One region of the Sporolactobacillus pectinivorans genome, then DNA from elsewhere that is predicted to be linked to it. Evidence: riboswitches for the same ligand, from Rfam matches in the RefSeq annotation. Region 1 holds a riboswitch; the other holds the start of a gene.
The links. Region 1 has a riboswitch for cyclic di-GMP ahead of COP04_RS16770 (CAP domain-containing protein). Riboswitches for the same ligand answer to the same signal wherever they lie in the genome.
Positions count from the first base shown of each region.

Region 2: another riboswitch for cyclic di-GMP. It lies ahead of COP04_RS00335 (SH3 domain-containing protein); the one in region 1 lies ahead of COP04_RS16770 (CAP domain-containing protein).

Region 1 is NZ_NXGA01000001.1:3,418,753-3,429,074, reverse strand. It holds gene COP04_RS16810 (HAAS signaling domain-containing protein) at 1-453, shown strand, start outside; gene COP04_RS16805 (DUF4097 family beta strand repeat-containing protein) at 456-1,400, shown strand; gene COP04_RS16795 (TetR/AcrR family transcriptional regulator) at 1,907-2,515, opposite strand; gene COP04_RS16790 (MDR family MFS transporter) at 2,720-4,189, shown strand; gene COP04_RS16785 (hypothetical protein) at 4,210-4,461, shown strand; gene COP04_RS16780 (FAD-dependent oxidoreductase) at 4,604-6,175, shown strand; gene COP04_RS16775 (DnaJ family domain-containing protein) at 6,208-6,564, shown strand; cyclic di-GMP riboswitch class I at 6,984-7,069, shown strand; gene COP04_RS16770 (CAP domain-containing protein) at 7,120-7,896, shown strand; gene COP04_RS16765 (MerR family transcriptional regulator) at 8,001-8,774, opposite strand; gene rplK (50S ribosomal protein L11) at 8,859-9,311, opposite strand; gene COP04_RS16755 (type 1 glutamine amidotransferase domain-containing protein) at 9,690-10,199, shown strand.
Region 2 is NZ_NXGA01000001.1:63,952-74,273, forward strand. It holds gene COP04_RS00325 (undecaprenyl-diphosphate phosphatase) at 244-1,059, shown strand; gene COP04_RS00330 (LOG family protein) at 1,355-1,945, shown strand; gene COP04_RS00335 (SH3 domain-containing protein) at 2,023-3,948, opposite strand; cyclic di-GMP riboswitch class I at 4,295-4,381, opposite strand; gene COP04_RS00340 (C39 family peptidase) at 4,561-5,391, opposite strand; gene COP04_RS00345 (ketopantoate reductase family protein) at 5,756-6,697, opposite strand; gene rnhA (ribonuclease HI) at 6,993-7,451, shown strand; gene nrdG (anaerobic ribonucleoside-triphosphate reductase activating protein) at 7,499-8,002, opposite strand; partial or broken gene nrdD (anaerobic ribonucleoside-triphosphate reductase) at 8,070-9,914, opposite strand.

The sequences.
Region 1 (10,322 bases):
ACGATCGGCTTTAATGAAGGAAAAACGGAAGAGGAGATCATCCGGGAGCTGGGCGATCCGAAGACGATTGCAGCGGAGGCCCTGGTGGATTACCAGTCAACCCGGACGCTGAACCCGCAACCGGCTGTGAACATCACGCGCTGCATTCTTGCCGGCATCGGCATGTTCTTTTTCAACCTGATCGTTGTTCTGGGCCCGGTGGCAGCGATCTTTTCAATTTATGTCTCATTTTGCGCTGTATCATTCAGTTTTATCATCAGTCCGTTGCTATCGCTTGTCGTCTTAATGGAATCCAATTTCGTAGCGTTTCTCTTTGTATTCTTCTCATCTTTCATTCTTTGCGGACTGGGACTGTTGCTCGGCATTGCGATGATCTATACCGGAAAGATTCTGTGGCAGTTTCTGGTCGGCTACATTCGCTTTAATATCAGTGTCATTATGGGGAGGAAGTAATTTTGAAAAAAATATTATATGTGGCTTTAATCCTGATTCTGACCGGAATCATAGGAACCTTAATTATTTATCAGACCACAGATACTTTTCATTCAGCTGAAGTGCAGCCGCAGAAAAAAACAATGCTGATCGACGGGGTCAAGGATATTAAGATCGACACGTCCACTGTGGATGTTCAGGTCGAAAAAACAGATGGCCGGTCGTTGAGTGCAGAATTACAGGGCTGGGGAAATAAGCATGTGACACAGAGTATTAAACTGAACGTTAAGAAGGAGGGACAAATTTTGAACATTAATGTCGGAAGAAAAGGACCGTTTATCTCCTTTACATTCGGCAAGATGAAATTGGTTGTCAAGGTGCCGGATCAACTTTATGACTCGGTTCGCGCGCAGTCCGCATCCGGTGATCTTTCGGTTCGGTCGCTGAGTGCAAAACAACTGTCTTTGGCTGCGGATTCGGGAAACGTTGTCTCCGAAAACAATCAGGCGGCAGATCGTTTATCGCTGCAGACAACAAGCGGGGATATCACCTTGAAACATACTCAAATAAAGAACAACGCTGTCGTGAGTGCAAACAGCGGCGATGTCGTGATCGACGGCCTGACCGCTAAATCCTCACAGATTGAAACGACGGCCGGTGAAATCACTGTTCAGAACGCTACAGGCAATCTGGCGGCTCAAGCAGACTCAGGAGATATTCAGATTAAAAATGACAGCCTTGCCGGGAATATTTCCGCGGAAACAACGAGCGGCAACCTTAACATTGATTTTGCGAAGAAACCAGCCTCGTTTTCGCTTGATTACAGCGGCAGTTCCGGCATGGGGACCGTTCAGATCGACGGGCTGCTCTATGAAGAAAAGACAGAGCACACGCTGATCGGCAAAAAGGGCAGCGGCGCATATCAGATTAGAGCGCGGACAGATTCCGGGGACTTTAGTTTAAAATGAGTGAACTTTTTGAATCAGAGATTAATAAATGATCTAAGAGTTCCGCCGTGGACAATTAATGTATAAAGGGCAAGATCAATCGATGATATAGACATGCAGAGCAGTTCGTATCCGTACCTCTTAACGAACTGCTCTGTATTTATAAAGGAGATCATCAGTTGAGAAAACTCGACAATTCATTGCCGAGATGAATCAACGCCTTGGGTCTCCGTTCTAAGAAACCATTTGAATGGCCGAAAAGAGAACGTATGCTCTGTAATTAACAAAGAATTTCCTTGGTTAAAAGATGTAGAAAGTACCAGCCTTCAAGCAACCAATCATGATGTCATTGAAGGATACAAAAATTTCTTTAAAGAACGCAAAGGCTTTCCCAAGTTTAAGTCAAAGAAATCTTTAAAACAGCGCTATCAGTCGAAATGTGTCCATAAAAACATGATGCAGGCGGGGGGCAAATAACATCCAGTTGTCTAAATTAGGTCTCCTGTATTTTAAATCCGGACGCCCGATTAGAAAAACAGAGGTTCGAGGAAAGTCCTGTTGAAATTGTCCACAATCTCATCGGTTGTATATCCTTTTTCTTTCTTTAGAAAAATGTAGACTTTCGTGTTCATTGAAGCCATCAGCGTGTGCGCGGTAAAATCTGCGTTGACCGGTCGCGCCGCTTCCGCACTGATCGCTTCTTCAAGCAGTGAACGAATAACTGTGTGCATGAAAACATAGGGTGGTGCCTCATAAAAATTTGTCTTTGCATTTTCACACGTTGAAGTTGAAAAGGATTGAATCGTTTCAAATAAACGCGAATGCCTCTCCAGAAAATAAAGCTGCTTTTTAAACACAGCGAAAAGCCTTTCTTTTACGGGAATCGATCCCGCATTTTCCAAATATTGGCGCACACTGTCCTGAAGATCCTGAAAGTTCTCTTTCATCAGATCCATGCAGAGATCTCCCTTGTTGGCATAACGGCGATACATGGTTCCCTGCCCGACTTTCGCAGTCTTGGCAATTTGATGCATGCTGACATTCTCAACCCCGTATTTGGAAAACAACGATTCGGTTGTTTGTAAAATTGATGCGCTAATCTTGTCATCATCTCTCCGCAATGTACGATCAGACATGCTTTTTCTCCCTTTCAAATCCTATTTAAGAAAAGTGCTTTTTTCTGAGCAGAGTCAATCAGTTGACAGGCGGACAGCTGTCCGTTACTATTTTCAAGTAACGGACAATTGTCCGCAAATCTTTACTCTTATTTTAAAGCCTTGCTCGAATCAGGTCAATGCATGGGCAGCGATAAGATACGGAAAACAAATGGAGGGCTTAGAATGTCTTTAGAAACGACCGAAAAAGAGCAGGATCAGGTCACATCATTAAGAAAATTAATCGCACCGCTTTTGGCCATTATCGTGGGCATGTTTATGGTTATTCTGGATGGAACGGCGATGAATGTTGCCTTACCCGGCCTGGTCACTGATTTTCATAGCAAAATCTCTGTCGTCCAATGGGCGGTAACGGGGTACGCGCTGGCGCAGGCGGCTGTCATTCCTCTTGCCGGCTGGCTTTCCGATCGTTTTGGAGCAAAAAGGGTTTTTCTCTTTTCTGTAATGATGTTTACCATCGGATCCGGTTTGTGTGCACTGGCAGCAGGCATAGACCAACTCATCTTTTTCAGGATTATTCAGGGCCTGGGCGGCGGGATGGTCGCCCCTATTGCAATGGCCTTTACTTATCGACTGAGTCCGCCGGAAAAAGTAGGCGCCGTAATGGGAATGATCGGGATCCCGATGCTTCTCGCTCCGGCACTGGGGCCGGTTTTGTCCGGCTGGCTGGTCGATTATGCCAGCTGGCACTGGATTTTCCTGATCAATTTACCGATTGGGGTTATTGCCATTCTGGTGGGAATCCGTACGCTCCCGAATCTTGCACGTCAATCGGTTCCCGCATTGGATTTTCTCGGAATACTGCTTGCACCGATTGCTTTTGCCTCAATTACATATGGTGTAAGCGAAGGTGGAACCAGCTGGACTTCATTTAAGACGCTTGCCGGCTTGATTGTCGGCGCAGCAGCATTAATTCTTTTCGTCATTAATGAACTCCGGCAAAAAAAGCAGCCTCTTCTGGAACTTCGCGTCTTCCGTTCCGGTGATTTCACACGGGGGATTATTGTACAGTGGATCACGCAGATTGCACTGTTCGGAACGATGTTTCTTATTCCGCTTTTTCTTCAGCAGGGAAAGGGTTTCAGTGCATTTCATTCAGGATTAACGACACTGCCTCAGGCGATTGCTGCCGGCATTTTTATGCCTGTCGGAGGCAGATTATATGACCGGTTCGGCGCGAGACCCGTGGTAGCCACCGGTCTGGTGTTTGTCACCAGTTCGGCGTTCTTATTATCCGGAATTTCAGCTCAGGACGGAGCGGAGAAGCTCATTCTTCCACTGGCGCTGTTGGGTGCGGGTATGGGCCTGTCGATGATGCCATTAAATACACACATCATTCAATCGGCACCGCGAAATATTGTCAGCAGGGTGACATCGTTGACAAACTCTGCTCAGCAGGTCATGATGTCCTTTGCGGTGGCGGGTTTGTCGACGATTCTGTCTGATAGGCTCAAAGAACATATGCAGAATGGCAGCAAACCGCTTCAGGCCTTATCTTCTTCCTTCGGCGATACGTTTTTTGTGCTTATGGGTATTGCCATTATCGGGATGATTCTGAGCCTCCTGCTTAAGCGGCCCAAAAAAGTGAAAGAAACAGATGAAAAGACAAAAGTCCCAGTTATGGCTGGGCGTTAATTAAGCATGTGGCCTGTTTTTTGGAAAAAATGCTCACTTCCCAATTGGAAGCGGGCATTTTTAATTTTCATGATTCTTTGATAAATGGTGAGCTTTTCCAAAAAAAGCGCCCAGCGCTTCATGATTTAAGCGGAAATACTTTTTTATCTATAACAAATCCGGTTTTTCTGAACATTTCCAAACAATGGGAAACAGTAGCTGCCGTCAGCTTGGGATATTCGGCCAGCCTTCTTTTAGCTGTTTTTCCAGATCGCGGCTTTGCTTCTGCCTGACGGAAAGGCGCAGCTATAAATAACAATGAACACAAATCAATGAATCGCTGTACATACTGCGTTTTATGATTGGAGAAACTGAATATAGACGAATTTTGCAGCTATAAATCTTCAACAATGATGCAGAGAAGGGTTGATCTCTATGGGCGAGAATAGAAAGAATCATGTTTTTTCTGGTGAAACCTCATCTTTATGGCGTGATACAGTGCATTTGCCGGCCTTTAAGCCGCTGGAAACCGATATCGAGACAGAGGCAGTCATTGTCGGCGGAGGAATCACCGGAATCACGGCGGCATATCTTTTGGCCAGTGCGGGAATGAAAGTGGTGCTGATTGAAGCTTCACGGCTCGCAAGCGGGACAACGGGATTTACAACGGCAAAAATTACAGCGCAGCATGGGCTGATTTATAATGAATTGATTGCCCACTTCGGCCTTGAGAAAGCGCAGCTTTACTATCAGGCGAATCAGGAAGCGTTGGGCTGGATCAGACGGCTGATCAGAGAAAATGATGTGTCCTGTGATTTTGAAGAACAGCCGGCAATTGTTTATGCGGCAACGGATCAGGAAGCAAAGTCAGTCGAACAAGAAAAGGAAACTTATGACAGGCTTGGAATCCCGGGCCGCCTCATCTATACGCTGGATTTGCCGCTGCCGGTAAAAAATGCGCTGCTGCTGCCGGATCAGGCCCAATTCCATCCACTGATGTATCTTCACTATCTTGTAGCTGAACTTGTAAAGCTGGATGTTCCGATCTATGAAGAGACAATGGCAGTTGCTATAGAAAAGGGTGAGCCACCGGTTGTTCTTACAAAGCAGGGATATCGAATTCACTGCCGTGATGTACTGATCTGCTCCCATTTTCCTTTTTATGACAACCGGTTCTATTTTGCCAGAATGGTGCCGGAACGTTCCTATTTAATGGCGTGTGAGACGGACAGCGTAGTTCCCGAGGGTATGTACATTAGTGCGGGCGATCCCAAACGTTCGGTAAGAGGACTGTCCTTATCCGGTAAAATGATGGCTCTCATTGGCGGAGAAAACCATAAAACCGGCCGGGGTGAGGATACGGCTAGTCATTTTCAAAGACTCATCGGTTTTGCCAATGCGGTTCTTGGTGAAAATCACCGAATCAGCCAGTGGTCGGCCCAGGATTATACAACATTGGATAAAGTACCCTATATCGGGACGATAGCGATGAACCAGCCGCATCTCTATATTGCGGCGGGTTATCGGAAATGGGGAATGACCACTGGAACAATCGCGGCCGCGCTGCTAACTGATCAAATTCTTGAACGTGAAAATCCCTATGCCGATCTTTTCAGTCCATCACGATTTGAAGCCGATCCGATGATCAAAAACTTTTTTATCGAGAATAGCGAAATTGCCGGGAACCTGATCAAAGGTAAGCTGGGGAAAGGGCAAAAGTCAGTCGCCGATCTTGGAAACGATCAGGGTGCAATTATTTCTCTGAATGGCAAAAGGGCAGGCGCCTATAAGAATAAAAACGGAAAAATCATCATGGTGGATACAACTTGCCCGCATATGGGCTGCGAGGTAAACTGGAATCAAGGCGAGCGGACGTGGGATTGCCCATGCCACGGATCACGTTTCCGGGCAAATGGAGAAGTGATTGACGGCCCGGCCCGGGAACCACTGCAGCAATTATATTCAGAAGAAGAAAAACATAATGGCGAGCAGGAGACTTCCTTATAAGGAGGTGTTGTCAGTTGAGCATTATTGATATTATGGCAGAGGAAAAAATACAAGAAGGTCTGAAAGATGGTCTTTTTGACAATCTGCCCGGCAGCGGGAAACCACAGCAATTTGAAGATTTGACGGCTGTGCCCAAAGATTTGCGCGTGAGCTACAAAGTATTGAAGAATGCCGGCTATTTGCCTGAAGAGATCCAAATCCGCAAAGACATTGTGACACTGAATGACTTGATCCGCTGCTGCGATGATGACCATGAACTCGGCCGCCTGAACGCTCAGCTGAGAATCAAAAGATTGCGCTTCAACCAGCTGGCAGAAAAGCGTTCGATTCAAAAAACACGCGCATTCCGGAATTACCGTGATAAAATTTTTAACCATCTGCACATGTAGCCATTAAAAAAAGGTCCCTATTTGCACGTTTTTTTGAAAGCCCTCTGTTTTCTCATGGATTCTGTGGCCCCGTATTGCCGTATATGGGATCGGGTTTGCTGGCTTTTGAGATGTTTTCAATGGAGCAGTTTTTTGTTTGTGTGTCACAGAAATGTCCGTCCGGATAACCATCGCCGGCTGAGCAATCTTTACTTGTTGAAATCTGAGTGTGGCCGGCCCAGAACGGATTTGTTCAGCCGGAAGAGAAAAATTTTTTACTCAACATATAGTTGAATGAACCGATATAAATAGTGAAGGTGTTTTTGACAGACATCTGCATTGGAATAAAATAGCAGTATTCTTGATTTTTTCAAAATACTGGATTACAGTGGAACTATAATTCTAAAGAACAATATCATAAAACTTTAGGAAAATCTCTTTTTTCTAAAGGGCAAAACTGTTGAAAAACAGTGACGCAAAGTCACGGGTCTAAGGCGAATTTCGCTATGATGGCTGGGCCGCCGTATTTTTTCATTCACTTTGAGTGAAAAACGTAAATGAGGGGGATTTTTTATTATGCATTTTTTTAAGTTGCTGTTTTCGGCCTTTATTGTGCTTAGTGTCAGCTTCGCTTCTGTTTTATTCCTCAATGGTTCTCAGGCGCAGGCCAACTTCGGTTCACCATCAACACTCATTAAAACAGCGGTTCCCCGGAACCCTGTCACCAGAGATGTTGAAGGTAAAACCGTTAACAGACATTATGTAAGAAGGACGGCAAAGACATCAGCGAAAAAGCGAGTGGCGTCTAAGAAAATTTCTTATAAGAAAGTAGTAAAAAAAGTTGCTTCGAAAGCACCTAAGAAAAAAGCAGTTGTACATAAGGCAGTGAAAAAACCTGTGTCCAAGCGGGTAGTGCTTAAAGCAGCTCCGGAGGCCCGGCCTAATTCCAGCGCTCATTTCAATGCTTCTGTGGAACAGCAGATTGTAAGCTTAATCAATAAACAAAGGACGAGCAGAGGGCTGCATCTGCTGCAGGTCAGATCCGATCTGATAAATTTTTCACGCCAGTGGAGCCTTCAGCAGTATGATAATGGTAGGATGTCCCACGGAATGCTGGGCTTCTCATTTAACACAGTTGGCGGGCAGAATGTGGCTTATGCAGAGGGTAATGTGAGTTACTTTGGGTGGAACCAGATCTGGAGCGCTTCAGCAACCGTAGACGCATGGATGCATTCCCCGGAACACAGGGCCAATATTCTGAAGCCAAGTTACAAGTATACCGGCGTCGGCGTTGTCTATGGACAGAAAGCTGCAAATGGCTGGGTTTTCTTTACTCAGGATTTTGCGAACTAACTGGAAATTAAAAGAATTTTAAAAATGTCTCCCCCCTAATTTATATAAATAGTCAAGCGAGGTGCAGTCTGATTGTCGACTGTGCCTCGCTTGCATAGCAACCGTTAACTTTTTGAAAGTCCGGTATAAATAGCGATCGCGTCCCGCAAGAGCTTAGCCGCATTTTTTCCGGCGCCAATGTCATAATAAGCTGTAAAGCGCGGATCACTGACGTACATTTCGGCAAGGCCGGCGTGCGCTTCTTTTGAGTATGAAGCCCAGAAATAGCTGAGCCATTGCCTGTGGAGATCGGCTGCTTTCTGTGCCGCTGCGCTTTGAGGATCCGATCCGTCAAGAAGCGCTTTTTTCAATTCGGAAAACATTTCTTCCTGAATTTTGACCGACTGTTCATAGTCTTCCTGGCTCAGACTGTCAAACTTTTTATAGGATTGTTCGACGTTTTCTTTACCATATTTTTCCCGGATTTCTTTGCCATATTTTTTTTCGTTTGCATCGATCATATCTTTCTTAAATCCTTCAAACTTTTCATGATCACTCATCGCGATCTCTCCTTTTTTAGAGGCCAGCGTTTTTTCAACTGTCGCGATCAGCCGATTCAAGCGCTCTTTTTCTGCTAACAATTTATTGTACTGGCCGGTCAGGGCGTGCACGATATCAAAAGTATCCGCATATATGATTTGGCGGATATCTTTGAGGCTGAACCCAAGTTCTCTAAAGAAAAGGATCTGCTGCAGCAGATCTACCTGTTTTGTGCCATAAATGCGGTATCCGGAACTATTGATTCTATCGGGTCTCAATAGATTCATTTTATCGTAGAAACGCAGTGTTCGCGGACTCACTCCGGCCAGTTCGCTGAGCTGCTTCACTGTGTAATTCATCTGACGTCCCCCTGACAAAACCTATCTTATACTATGACGTTGCGTCAACGTCAAGTTTTTTTATGTGAAAAATACACTCACGATCTATAGATTCGTCTGTTTGGTTTCAAGGCTTTCCTCTTCAATAATGATTCCCATATTTTTGGCTGTACCCTCAATCATACTCATGGCACTTTCTATTCTGGTCGTATTTAAATCAGGCAGCTTAATTTCGGCAATTAACCGCAATTGTTTTTGAGTAATGGTACCAACTGTTTCCTTTCCAGGTCTTGCAGCGCCTTTGCCAACTCCGGCATACTTTTTCAACAAAAAAGATGTCGGCGGCGTTTTCAATATGAAATCGAAACTGCGGTCTTCATATACTGTAATTTCTGCCGGGATAATTTGTCCCGTTTGTTTTTTCGTCCTTTCGTTGTACGCATTGCAGAATCCCAGAAGATTAATGCCTGAGGGCGCCAAATCTTTCCCGACCTTCGCAGGATTTGTTTTTCCGGCTTCCAGGTCTATTTTCATGGTCTTCATTATCTTTTTATTCATCGTTTCTAACCATCCTTTTGCTAAATCTTGTTTTGATAAAGGTGATTATAGAGGATGACGTTACGTCAATGTCAAGATTAGGTAAAATCAAAGGCACAGATACACTTTTACGGACAGGTATGTACCCTAAACTTAGCAAGCGGCAGATGATCCCGAAACCAGAGTACCCCATGCATGGAGAAAGTATCGACAAGTCGGGGAGGAAAATTTATTTCATCCAATGAGCAAGATGTTTGACCATTTTTATCACTCTTTTTAAAATTAAAGTGATCGATAAAAATACATTATTGCTGTTAACCATCCGTTTTTGCTCAAAGTATGGATTGTTTGCGGACGGGAAAGTTAGTATCAAATGACGTTTGAGGAGGATTTTAAAAAATGGCAAAAAAGATTGCTGCAGTACTGGCCGATGATTTTGAGGATGTTGAATTCACCGGACCGGCAAAAGCGTACAAGGAGGCCGGACACACGGTTGTTGTGATCGGCAAAGAAAAGGGCGCAACGGTTTCCGGCAAACATGGTGCCAAGGTGACGGCAGATGCGTCCATTGATGAAGTCAAACCTGAAGATTTCGATGCATTGCTGATCGCAGGCGGCTATTCTCCGGATAATCTAAGGGACGATGATCGTTTCGTTGCCTTCACAAAAGCATTCATGGATGAAGACAAGGGTGTTTTCGCGATCTGCCATGGCCCTCAGCTGCTGATCACGGCTGGAGCAGTCAAGGATCGCAACATTACCGGCTACAAGTCGATTGCTGTTGATCTGAAGAATGCCGGCGGCAAGTATAAGGACGAGGAAGTTGTTGTCTGCCATAATCTTGTAACAAGCCGTACGCCTGGCGATATTCCTGCATTCAACCGCGAAAGCCTGAAGGTTCTTGCCTGAAGGCTGCGTTTTAATAGAACAGAAATAACAAAACCGCTGTCCCGCAAATTGGACGGCGGTTCTGTTATTATGACAAAAATAAAAGCTTTTTCTATTTTGGCTGCTTTTGACCGCGGGGATCCA
Region 2 (10,322 bases), 3.4 Mb from region 1:
GCTTCCTGTTTTTTCTAAATTAAAGTGCAGCATAAAAAATTCTTTACCCGGCAATGAAATTATTCAGAAAATCCGTGCTATTTCGATATTTAAAAGCGATTTTAATCTTAGTTTTCTGTGTAACAGTCAGATGTAACTACTATTGTATTTTCAAAAATTTTCTAAAGATATTATGCTATAATGAATGGGCTTGTATCAAAGCTTTTTTGCTATGAAAATTACCTTCAAGGTTGGTGAACCCATTTGTTCCTTTTTATCGCTATTATTTTGGGCGCAGTTGAAGGTCTGACCGAATTTGCGCCTGTATCATCCACAGGGCACCTCATTTTAGTGGGAAATCTGCTTCACTTTACCGGTAACACAGCAAGTGCGTTTGAAGTGATCATTCAGCTTGGATCGATCATGGCTGTAGTCGTGCTCTATTGGAAAAGGTTGTGGAGCTTGTTCGGGTTTTACCGCAACGTGCCGAAAAGCGGACCCAGTCATTTGAATTTATTGCACATCATTGTAGCCGGTATACCGGCAGGTATTCTTGGCATTCTCTTGAAGGATTTTATTACATCTAAACTCTTTTCGCCAGTGAGCGTTCTGGTGGCGCTTGTCATCGGGGGCATTGTAATGATATTTGCTGAATGGGTAGCCGGGCGCAGGCCAGGTAAGGGGACAACACAGGTAAGTTATCTTCAGGCTTTTGTCATCGGCTTGTTTCAGGTGCTCTCCCTATGGTCCGGTTTTTCACGTTCCGGATCAACGATGTCCGGTGGCCTTATCGCAGGTGTCGAACGAAAAACAGCGGCAGAGTTTTCTTTCATCCTTGCCGTTCCAATGATGTTTGGCGCCAGCGGTGTTGAAGTAGTAAAAGATCTCAGCATTATTAGGGCTAATTTACCCTTCTTTATTATCGGCTTCATTGTAGCCTTCATCGTAGCTTTGTTCGCCATTGTTTTCTTTATGAGACTACTGAGACGTTATACACTTGTACCATTTGCCGTATATCGTTTTATTCTTGCAGCCGTATTCGCTCTAGCTATGTTCCTGCTTCCGGGACTGTTCAGTTAAAGAAAACTTGGCAAACGGTCTAGTTGTGACGGCCATGGACGGCCCAATGCTGAACATACCACAGGATGCAGCGTTCTGTTCCACCATTATAATCAATAATATTTTTATATTTTCCTGCCTTCTTACAGTAATAGAAAAGGTTTCGTGTAATATCCCACCAGGGTGGTTTTGCTGATCTGAGCAAGCTTATCCGTCCCGGCGGGATTTTTATTTTTTATAGCCTGCAATCATTCTCTTTTGTGCGATACAATGATAGAAGAGCTTCAGGTTTTGCAAAGGGAGGATGAAAAAGTTGATCAAATCAATTTGCATTTATGCAGGATCCAACTTGGGAAACAATCCTGAATATGCGAAAAAAGCTCGGCTACTAGGGGAAGCGATTGCGTCCAGAGGCTGGCGCCTGGTATATGGCGGCTCATCAATCGGCCTGATGGGGGAAATCGCTGAAAAAGTCCTCTCGCTTGGCGGTGAAGTAGTCGGTATCATGCCAAAAGGAATGGTTTTGGGCGAGATGGCTCATCCCCACCTGACCCGGCTGATTGAAGTCGACGGGATGCACGCACGGAAGGAAAAAATGAATGAGCTTTCTGACGGATTTATTGCTCTTCCCGGTGGAATCGGCACATTCGATGAATTGTTTGAGATTCTGTGCTGGGCACAGGTCGGGATTCATCATAAACCGATTGGCCTGTTTAACTCCGCCGGCTACTTTGACCCGCTTCTCGGGCTTATCCAGCACTCCATTGATCATGAATTCACTAACCAGTCCAACCTTGATTTGCTGTGCGTCTCAGATTCCCCTGAGACGTTACTTGACAAGATGACGGTATACACGCCTCCGGATCTCGGCAATAAATGGCGGCAGCTGGGAAAACAAGTACAGTGACAAGATGATAAATATATTAAAAGAGGCTGCTTCGCAAGTTGTGTTTGAGATTTGCGAAGCAGCCTTTTAATACATTGTCAGTTGTATTGCGGCACGTCATAAAGAATGTTCTTGAGCTTGATCTGTGCATACAGATACTGGATGTCTCCCGTCTGGTTTACGGCCCATCCCGGATCTGTAGCATACTGATGTGCTGCACTTCCTGAAATCAAAGCATCCGGATTCCAGCGCATTTTGTACAGAGTGTCTTGCTGGTAAGTTGTGTTATAAACATAGTTTTCAGCAATCCATTTTGCTCCGCCCCAAATTGCTTCAGACGGAGTGAACCACCCATCTTCAAGGGCAAGCGCCGCTCCACCGTTCGTCGGATCCAGATCAAAGGCGCCGATGCCAAACATGTTATAAACGGTCTTTCCTTTATATGAGACACCGTTTGCAAGTGTAGATGACCCATTGCCCGTTTCAAGAAGCGCGTGGGAAACCAGATAAATTTCATTCACACCATAAGTCTTGGCGGCGTTGACAAAATCCGTTCCATGATTTTGCAGTATTCCGTCTCCTTTTAACATTGCATTCACTTGTGAAGCTGTAACACCTGAAAGCGAAGATAGCTTCAAAAACTGAAAATAATCGGGCGTGCCTTGCTGGAAATTGTTCGGATTCATATAATAAGCTAAGTCCGACGATGAGTTTACTTTCTGTTCAAGAGCAAGTGCCTGTCCAAAAGAAATCGGATATTGTGTTGTTTGATAGACAGCATTCCCTGTCTGAGTTGTCGTAATTTTTTCCTGCTTAACATAACTTCCGTACACATAACCGTCCTGTCCGTTATAGCTGATCTTGACCCAACCATCCGGGGCATCCGCGAGTTTGGTGATTTTACTCTGGCTATTGATCACTCCCATGCTTTTGTAGTTCGTTCCCGGGCCTGTTCTGAAATTGACATTTACTGAGACAATCGTTATAGAATCTGTGCTAGTCACCGGAGACGTCCCTGAGCTTGAACTAGTGATCCCAGATTTTTGTACATAATCTCCAGAAACATATGCCGTACCGTTATTGTACTTAATCTTTAACCAGCTGCCGCTTGTCCCGACAACGTCTACACTGCTTCCCTTCTTCAGGGTGGTCAGGATTTTACTCGTTGTTGATGCCCCGGACCGCACATTTAAATCATCCGTTGTGTTTCCTGTATACAAGACGGTAACAGATGTGCCGGTGGACGACGTACTGCTTCCCGACTTTGCCACATATGCCCCGGATACATAAGCGATGCTGTTCTGATAATTAATTTCCAGCCAGCTGCCACTTGTCCCGACAACGTCTACACTGCTTCCCTTCTTCAGGGTGGCCAGAATCTTGTTTGATGTCGATGCTCCGGACCGCACATTTAAATTGTCTGTCGTTTTAGCAGTATATAAGGTTTTGGGAGGCGCTACCTTTTCCTGTTGAATGTCTGATCCACTGGTATTAACGTACGCTGAAGAAACGTACGCTGAACCGCTCTTATAACTGATCTGCAGCCAGCCGTCAGAAGTTTTTCCGGTTACGGTCACTGTCGACCCCTTCTTCAGAGTAGTTAGAACAGTCCCCTTCACATTGGGCAAGAAGCGTACATTCAGATTGTCTGTCGTCACCCCTGTGTACGCTGAAACCTTCTGCACGGACTGCGCAGGCGCAGCTTTCGTTTTTGCGACTACCATAGTTACATAATAACCATCTACATAAGCCGTTTTATTATTATATTCGATTTTCAGCCAGTTACCCTTGTCACTCTTCCCCTCTATTCCAGTGACTTGAAAAGTAGCACCCTGCTTAAAATAGCCGATTCTGGGCCGATCGGTGCCAGGTGTACTCCGGACATTCAAAGTTGTCGTCGCCTGCCCAGTGTAAGGCTGAAAAGATGCCGCTAAAGCGTTGGAAGGCACTGCAGATGCCACCGCCGCTATCGCTGCAGCTGCTGCAAAGGTTCCTATGGCCGCCAGACCGTGATTTGGATTCAAAGCACCGCACCCCCACGCAATAAAATCAAAATGATGAAAAAATTTTCTAAACGAAGGTAAACTGAAGAACTGTACTCAGTTCAGAGCTTTCCGAGAAAATATTCATCTCTTGACAAATAAAGGGGTAAGCAAAGAATAGCCGTTCCGATTGATACACCTGAGGTATTGAACATGCATTACGCTAGAGGAGAAAATCAAAGAGATTAATGAAAATTTATGATTATTATAATATGTCCTTATGTCCATGCCATAAGTAACATAATAGTGGCGAATCTTGAATAGATCCATAAATAACCATAAAAATCTCCGTTCATTTACGCCTGATGTTCAACAATAAACAGTCAAGTACGGTGGTCCAGCCATCATTAGCACTAATGCTTTTAGACCTGAGACTTTGCGTCGCTGCTTTTCAACAGCTTTGCCCTTTAGATATCAGAGATTTACGTATTCTATAATGTTAAATATAGCGCACACGGAAAAATTTTACAAGACATTTCAGTGATTCATGACCGCGACTTATGTACGCCGGCTGTTTTTTCAAAGTTCCTCTATGCTGAGAAAGCACCTATGCAAAAAATACCATTGCCAAATAATTTCGAAACATAGAGAATTTTATTTCGCAGGTCCATAGGTTATCGCCTGACTGCCGAACTGTTCCCACGCAGCAATGAAGTCAGATTTGTCCACCTGGCTGCCCCCCTCACTGGAAAGGGGGTTATTAATGGTGACAAATTTTTCTCCGTATCCTGTGACTAAAACCGAATGTTCCATGTATGAGATGCGGATGTTCCCCTCCCTTGTATGCCAGTTTACCCATTGAGAAGCGGGAACCGGCATGAAATTAATGCTCGTGATGACCCAGACAGGTCTGCCCTGAGCAATCTGCTCCTCAACTTTTGACCAGGGGCATCCAGTCAGATCTTCAACGCGGTTGCCCAGATATTTACTGGCAAGTCCGGCCACCGGCCCATGGTAAACCGCCAGACCAGGATCATCACTTGGTCCATGGTACATATTGCCGACAAACCCGTCATTGGGATTCCCCATATAACCTCCCGAAGAAAACGGTACCTTAGGTATCTGGTTGGCCAGGATCATCTTATTTGCGGGGATTCCCGCCGAACGAAGCAGCATCGTCAGGCTTGCAATCTCGCAGCCATTAGGCAGTTCTGGCTCCTGACTGACAAAAGGTTCCGAGAGATGTGCTTCATCAGGTAAAGACTTCGCCTGCTTTTTCACTAACGGTTTTTTTCTTGGTATCTGCTGTTTTTGCTTTTGCTTAGGCCTTTCGGATGAAACAGCCACCCGCTTCAAATTCCCTGTCCGTGTATTTTCCGCTTTCGCTACCGCATCATATTCTTTCACTAACAAATGGGTCAAAAGTAATGAGCTGCAGAGTAGAATCAGAAACATCAAGACGGCACTTTTCAATTTCGAATTCACCTGGAAGTCTCTCCTTCTCTGCACGCAACCATAGTCAGTTGCTTATTTAAAAAAATTGCATTTCAACAAATATGGTTTATAGAGGGCGTTCAAAAAGCCACCGAATGATCAGCAGCGAATCTCAACGCCCGTCTCAGTTAAAAGGATCTTCTGCTAAAGGCGTGCGCGTCCTGCATACAACGCAGAAGTCAGCACGTCCTGTGCTCGTTCACGTAACGCCAATCTACGCTCCGGTCCTCGAAACTTCGCCGCCTCGACCTTCCGATGGTCATGGATGGACCTAGTGCAGGTTGCAACACGATGTTGCGTTTTTAGCCTGCAACCGTCTCCTTCGTCACCTTTTTGAACAGGCTCTTACAAAATATTATTCTGTGAATCTCCGTTTTTTCTCTTGTTTTCTTTCCACAAATCTGAGCAAATGATAGATTGTCTCAATCGTTTTTACCGGAATCCTGTATTCACCAGCTGTTTTAATGACAAATCCAAGAATAGCTTCCAATTCCATCTTTCTTCCGTTTTCCAAGTCCTGAAGCATAGACGTCTTGTGGTTCTGGACCTCCGGATTCGGAAGCAGCACATTGTCCACAGACTCAGAACCGATTTTAACCCCCGCCGCATCGGCTGTGCTCAGGAATTCAGCTTTCACCTGCGAAAGAAGAAAAGCCAGGTCGGCATCGTCCAGCACTTCTCCGACCCGTGTCCGTGTCAGTGCGGTGAGCGGATTATAAATAATATTCCAGAGCAGTTTTTCCCATTTCACCTGACGAATATTGGTTGATATTTCCGTTTTTATTCCGGAATCTCGGAATACTTCAGCGAGGTTGTCCAGCGATTTACTGTCCCTTCCTTTTTTCCATTCACCAATCGCAAGCGTCCCTTCACCTACATGATTCACGATTCCCGGCTCTTCCCGGATAATCGATATGAACGCAGAGCCTCCGACAACATGATCATCGCCGAAAACTGCGGCCAGTTTTTCCTCATTGCCGATGCCGTTGAGCAGGCAGACAATTTCTGTTCTCGGCCCTGACAGCATCTGCAGTTCAGGGATCACATTGTCCAGAGCAGTGGATTTCACGGAAAGCAGAATAAAATCATAATTATCTTCTTTCTGAAGGTGTTCCGCATCAACAACTTTTACCGGCAGTGAAAAATCTCCACGGATGCTTTTGACGATCAAGTCATGCTTTTGGAGGCGTTCCAGTGTCCGCCCTTTTCCTACGAATGTGACATCCATATTTTTTCTTGCTAGAAGCCCACCGAAAAAACATCCGATCGCTCCGGCACCAACTACAGCAATTCTCAAAATCTTACACGCTCCTCTTTCTGGCACGGATCTCGTCTCAATCCATCCCTATGGTTTATTAACTGCTTTTTTCCTTAATTTTTTCTTAACTTTTATTCTAACTTTTTTTAATCACATTTTCTCTAAGGCTGCTTGGTCTGTCATTTTCACTGGTTTGTGCGTTCATTGTTTGAAATCTTCTTCCAACCCCCGGCTGCTGATCATCAGTGAAACTCAACGCCTTGTTCCCAAATATGTACCTCCCGGCTTATAATAATAGTTATTCACGACTTTCAGCGAAAATGGGTGATCCGGTTTGGATAACATCATCATTTACTGCGACGGCGGATGCCGCGGCAATCAGGAAGATCATAATGTCGGCGGCTGGGGCGCCGTGCTGCAGTTTCGCGGACGCACCAAAGAACTGCACGGCAGCGCAAAAAACACAACGAATAACATTATGGAACTGACAGCAACGATCCGGGCTCTTGAGACATTGAAAACAGATCAGATTCCCATCGCTTTTTATATTGACAGTGCTTATGTTGTCAATGGGATGAACAGCTGGGTGCCCGGTTGGGTCAAGAAAGGCTGGAAAACTGCGAGCGGCCAGCCTGTCAAGAACAAGGAGCTGTGGATGCGCCTCAGTACACTGGCGGGCGGTCAGAAATCAATCACTTTTAATAAAGTTAAGGGGCACCATGGTGTCGCGCTCAATGAGCGGGCGGATGCACTGGCAAATCAGGGTATGGACGAAATTGCAAATAAAAAATGACACAAAAGCCTGGCCGGAATTTAATTCCCGACCAGGCTTTTGATATCTTATTGGAACCTCAAAACGGCGTGATTCTTTTGTAATGATTCCTGGACGTTCAGGACGCGCTGATTGGACGAGCCGCGGAATTTGAGCTTCAGATTCCGTTTGCCAATCTCAAATGGTCCGTCAACCAGCACATCAATCTGGTTCAGCATTTCTCTTCGCTCCGGATCATGAATCAAGTCTTCAAAGTGAAATCCTGTCCAGCACCAGATATCCTTGCCTTGGCACTCCGACTTAACCCGCTTAACTAGACGTGTCAGCGTGTCCGGATGGTCAAAAGGTTCTCCGCCCAACAATGACAGTCCCTGCACAAGCACACCCGGCTGATTCAGATCAGCAATAACTTTATTTTCAACGTCCTCGGTATACGGCTTTCCAAATTTCGGATTCCAGGCAACCGCATTCCAGCACCCTTTGCAGTGAAAATGGCAACCACTCACAAAGAGGGAATGGCGAATTCCCGTTCCGTTCAGAAAGTCAAAACGTTTATAATCTGCGTAATTCATTGCTCTCGGGCGCGATCGCGGATACTATTCCGCCCTTCGCGCCTGCCCCCTCTCGTCTGTCTCGTCATCAGCACTGCTGTTTTTCACGGCTGTTGATTTCTTTCAGGCGGCCCTTGATTGGCTTGCGCTGAATGACCGAGCCGAGATAGCCGCACAGCCGGCGGATACACGATGTCGTTTCCGGATTGTGATTGCCGCAGCTTGGGCATTTGAACCCCTCAGCTGTCGACTCAAATTCACCCTCATAGCCGCATTCATAACATTTGTCGATGGGCGTATTCGTGCCAAAATAGCCGATCCGATCATACGTATAATTCCATACAGCTTCAAGGCCTTCAGGATTATTGATCAATGACGGGAATTCACAATAATGAATAAAACCTCCTGCAGTATAAGGCTCATAATCTTTTTCAAAATCTATTTTTTCAAATGGATTAATTTTCTTCCGGACGTCATAGTGAAAGCTATTCGTATAATAATCTTTGTCAGTAATATCTTTGATATTGCCAAAATGCTGTTTGTCCAGCTGGCAAAAGCGGTCTGTCAGGCTTTCTGAAGGTGTCGCATAAACACTGAATGCATACCCTGTTTTCGTGCGCCACTGCTGCGAAACTTCCTTAAATCGTTTGACAATATCCAAGGTAAACGACTTGGCCTCCGGATTGTGCTCCCATTCCGGCCCATAAAAAACAGTTGCTGCTTCGTACAGCCCGATATACCCCATGGAAACAGTGGCCCGGCCATTTTTGAAAATATCACTCACGCTATCCGTTCCGTGCAGCCGTTTGCCGGTCGCTCCATATTGGTAGAGAATCGGCGCATTATTCGCGCTGACTTTATCCAGCGTGTGGATACGGAATTCGAGCGCGCGGCAGACAAGATCCAGCCGTTCTTCAAACAGGTCCCAGAACGCAGCCTTATCCCCATTGGACTCGAGGGCAATTCTCGGAATGTTCAGGGTCACAACGCCCATATTGTTCCGGCCGTCTGTAATGTATTCACCATTCTCCTGATAGGAAGGAAGGAAGGAACGGCAGCCCATCGGCGCTTTGAAATCGCCGGTGACTTCTACAATTCGGTCGTAATTCAGAATATCCGGATACATCCGCTTGGTCGAGCATTCCAAAGCCATCTTTTTGATGTCATAGTTCGGGTCACCGGCATTAAGATTCAAACCGCGCTTGACGGTGAATACGAGCTTTGGGAAAACAGCTGTTTTGTGATCACGGCCAAGGCCAAGAATCCGCACCTTCAGGATTGATTTCTGGATCTCGCGCGCAAACCATGAACGTCCGAGACCGAAATTTAATGTGAAGAAAGGTGTCTGTCCATTGGAGCTGAACAGTGTATTGATTTCATATTCCAGCGACTGCATCGAATCATAGATTTCTTTTTCCGTCATCGCGTATGCGTATTTTTTCTGTCCTTCCGGATCGGAAATCCATGCTTTTGCCGTTTTCAAATACTTATTAAAGCTGATTTTCGCATAGGGCTCCAGCACTTCATCCGCACGGTTGAACGAAGTCCCGCCATAGATATTGGATGAAACGTTGGCCACAATCTGCGCAACCAAAGCCGTCGCGGTTTTGATTGATCTCGGCTGCTCCACATCGGCGTTCCCGATTGAAAAACCTTTTTCCAGCATTCCTTTGAAATCAATCAACATACAGTTGTACATGCTGAAGAACGGAGAATAGTCCAGATCATGGAAATGAATAATACCCGCATTATGTGCGTCAGCAAATTCTTTCGGAAGAATATGGCGCAATGCGTAATCCCTGGCGGCAACCCCGGCAAGCAAATCACGCTGTGTATTAAAAACTTTTTCATCCTTATTGGCATTTTCATTCGCCACATATTCATCCATATTTATTAAATCACGTATTTTGTCATCTAATGTTTTAGTTTTCTGTACAGGCTCCTTGATCAACTCTACCATCTCCCGATCAACTTTATAAAAGTATTATAGAACAATATATAGTGTTATCAAGAGTATATATATTACAAGATGTTGATCTGTTGAGGAGTATAAAACATTTTTTGGGATAACAGAGCGGAAAAGAAGAGGTTTTTCGATTTGTGACAAATTTGTAAACAGCGGGTAAAGTGTTCCACCGTCAGGAAAGCGGCAAGCCGTATTGTTGAGAGCCATATACCAAATATATATCGGCTGGAACTTCAAAATTTCAAGTGCAGTTCAAATTGTCGCGCAATAATTACAGACCACGTATTTAGGTTAAAATAAGGTTGGTTATCCAACATAGGTTCATATCCCAATTAGAGTAAGAAATATCTAATTGAACGCGCTGTGTCTTATCAA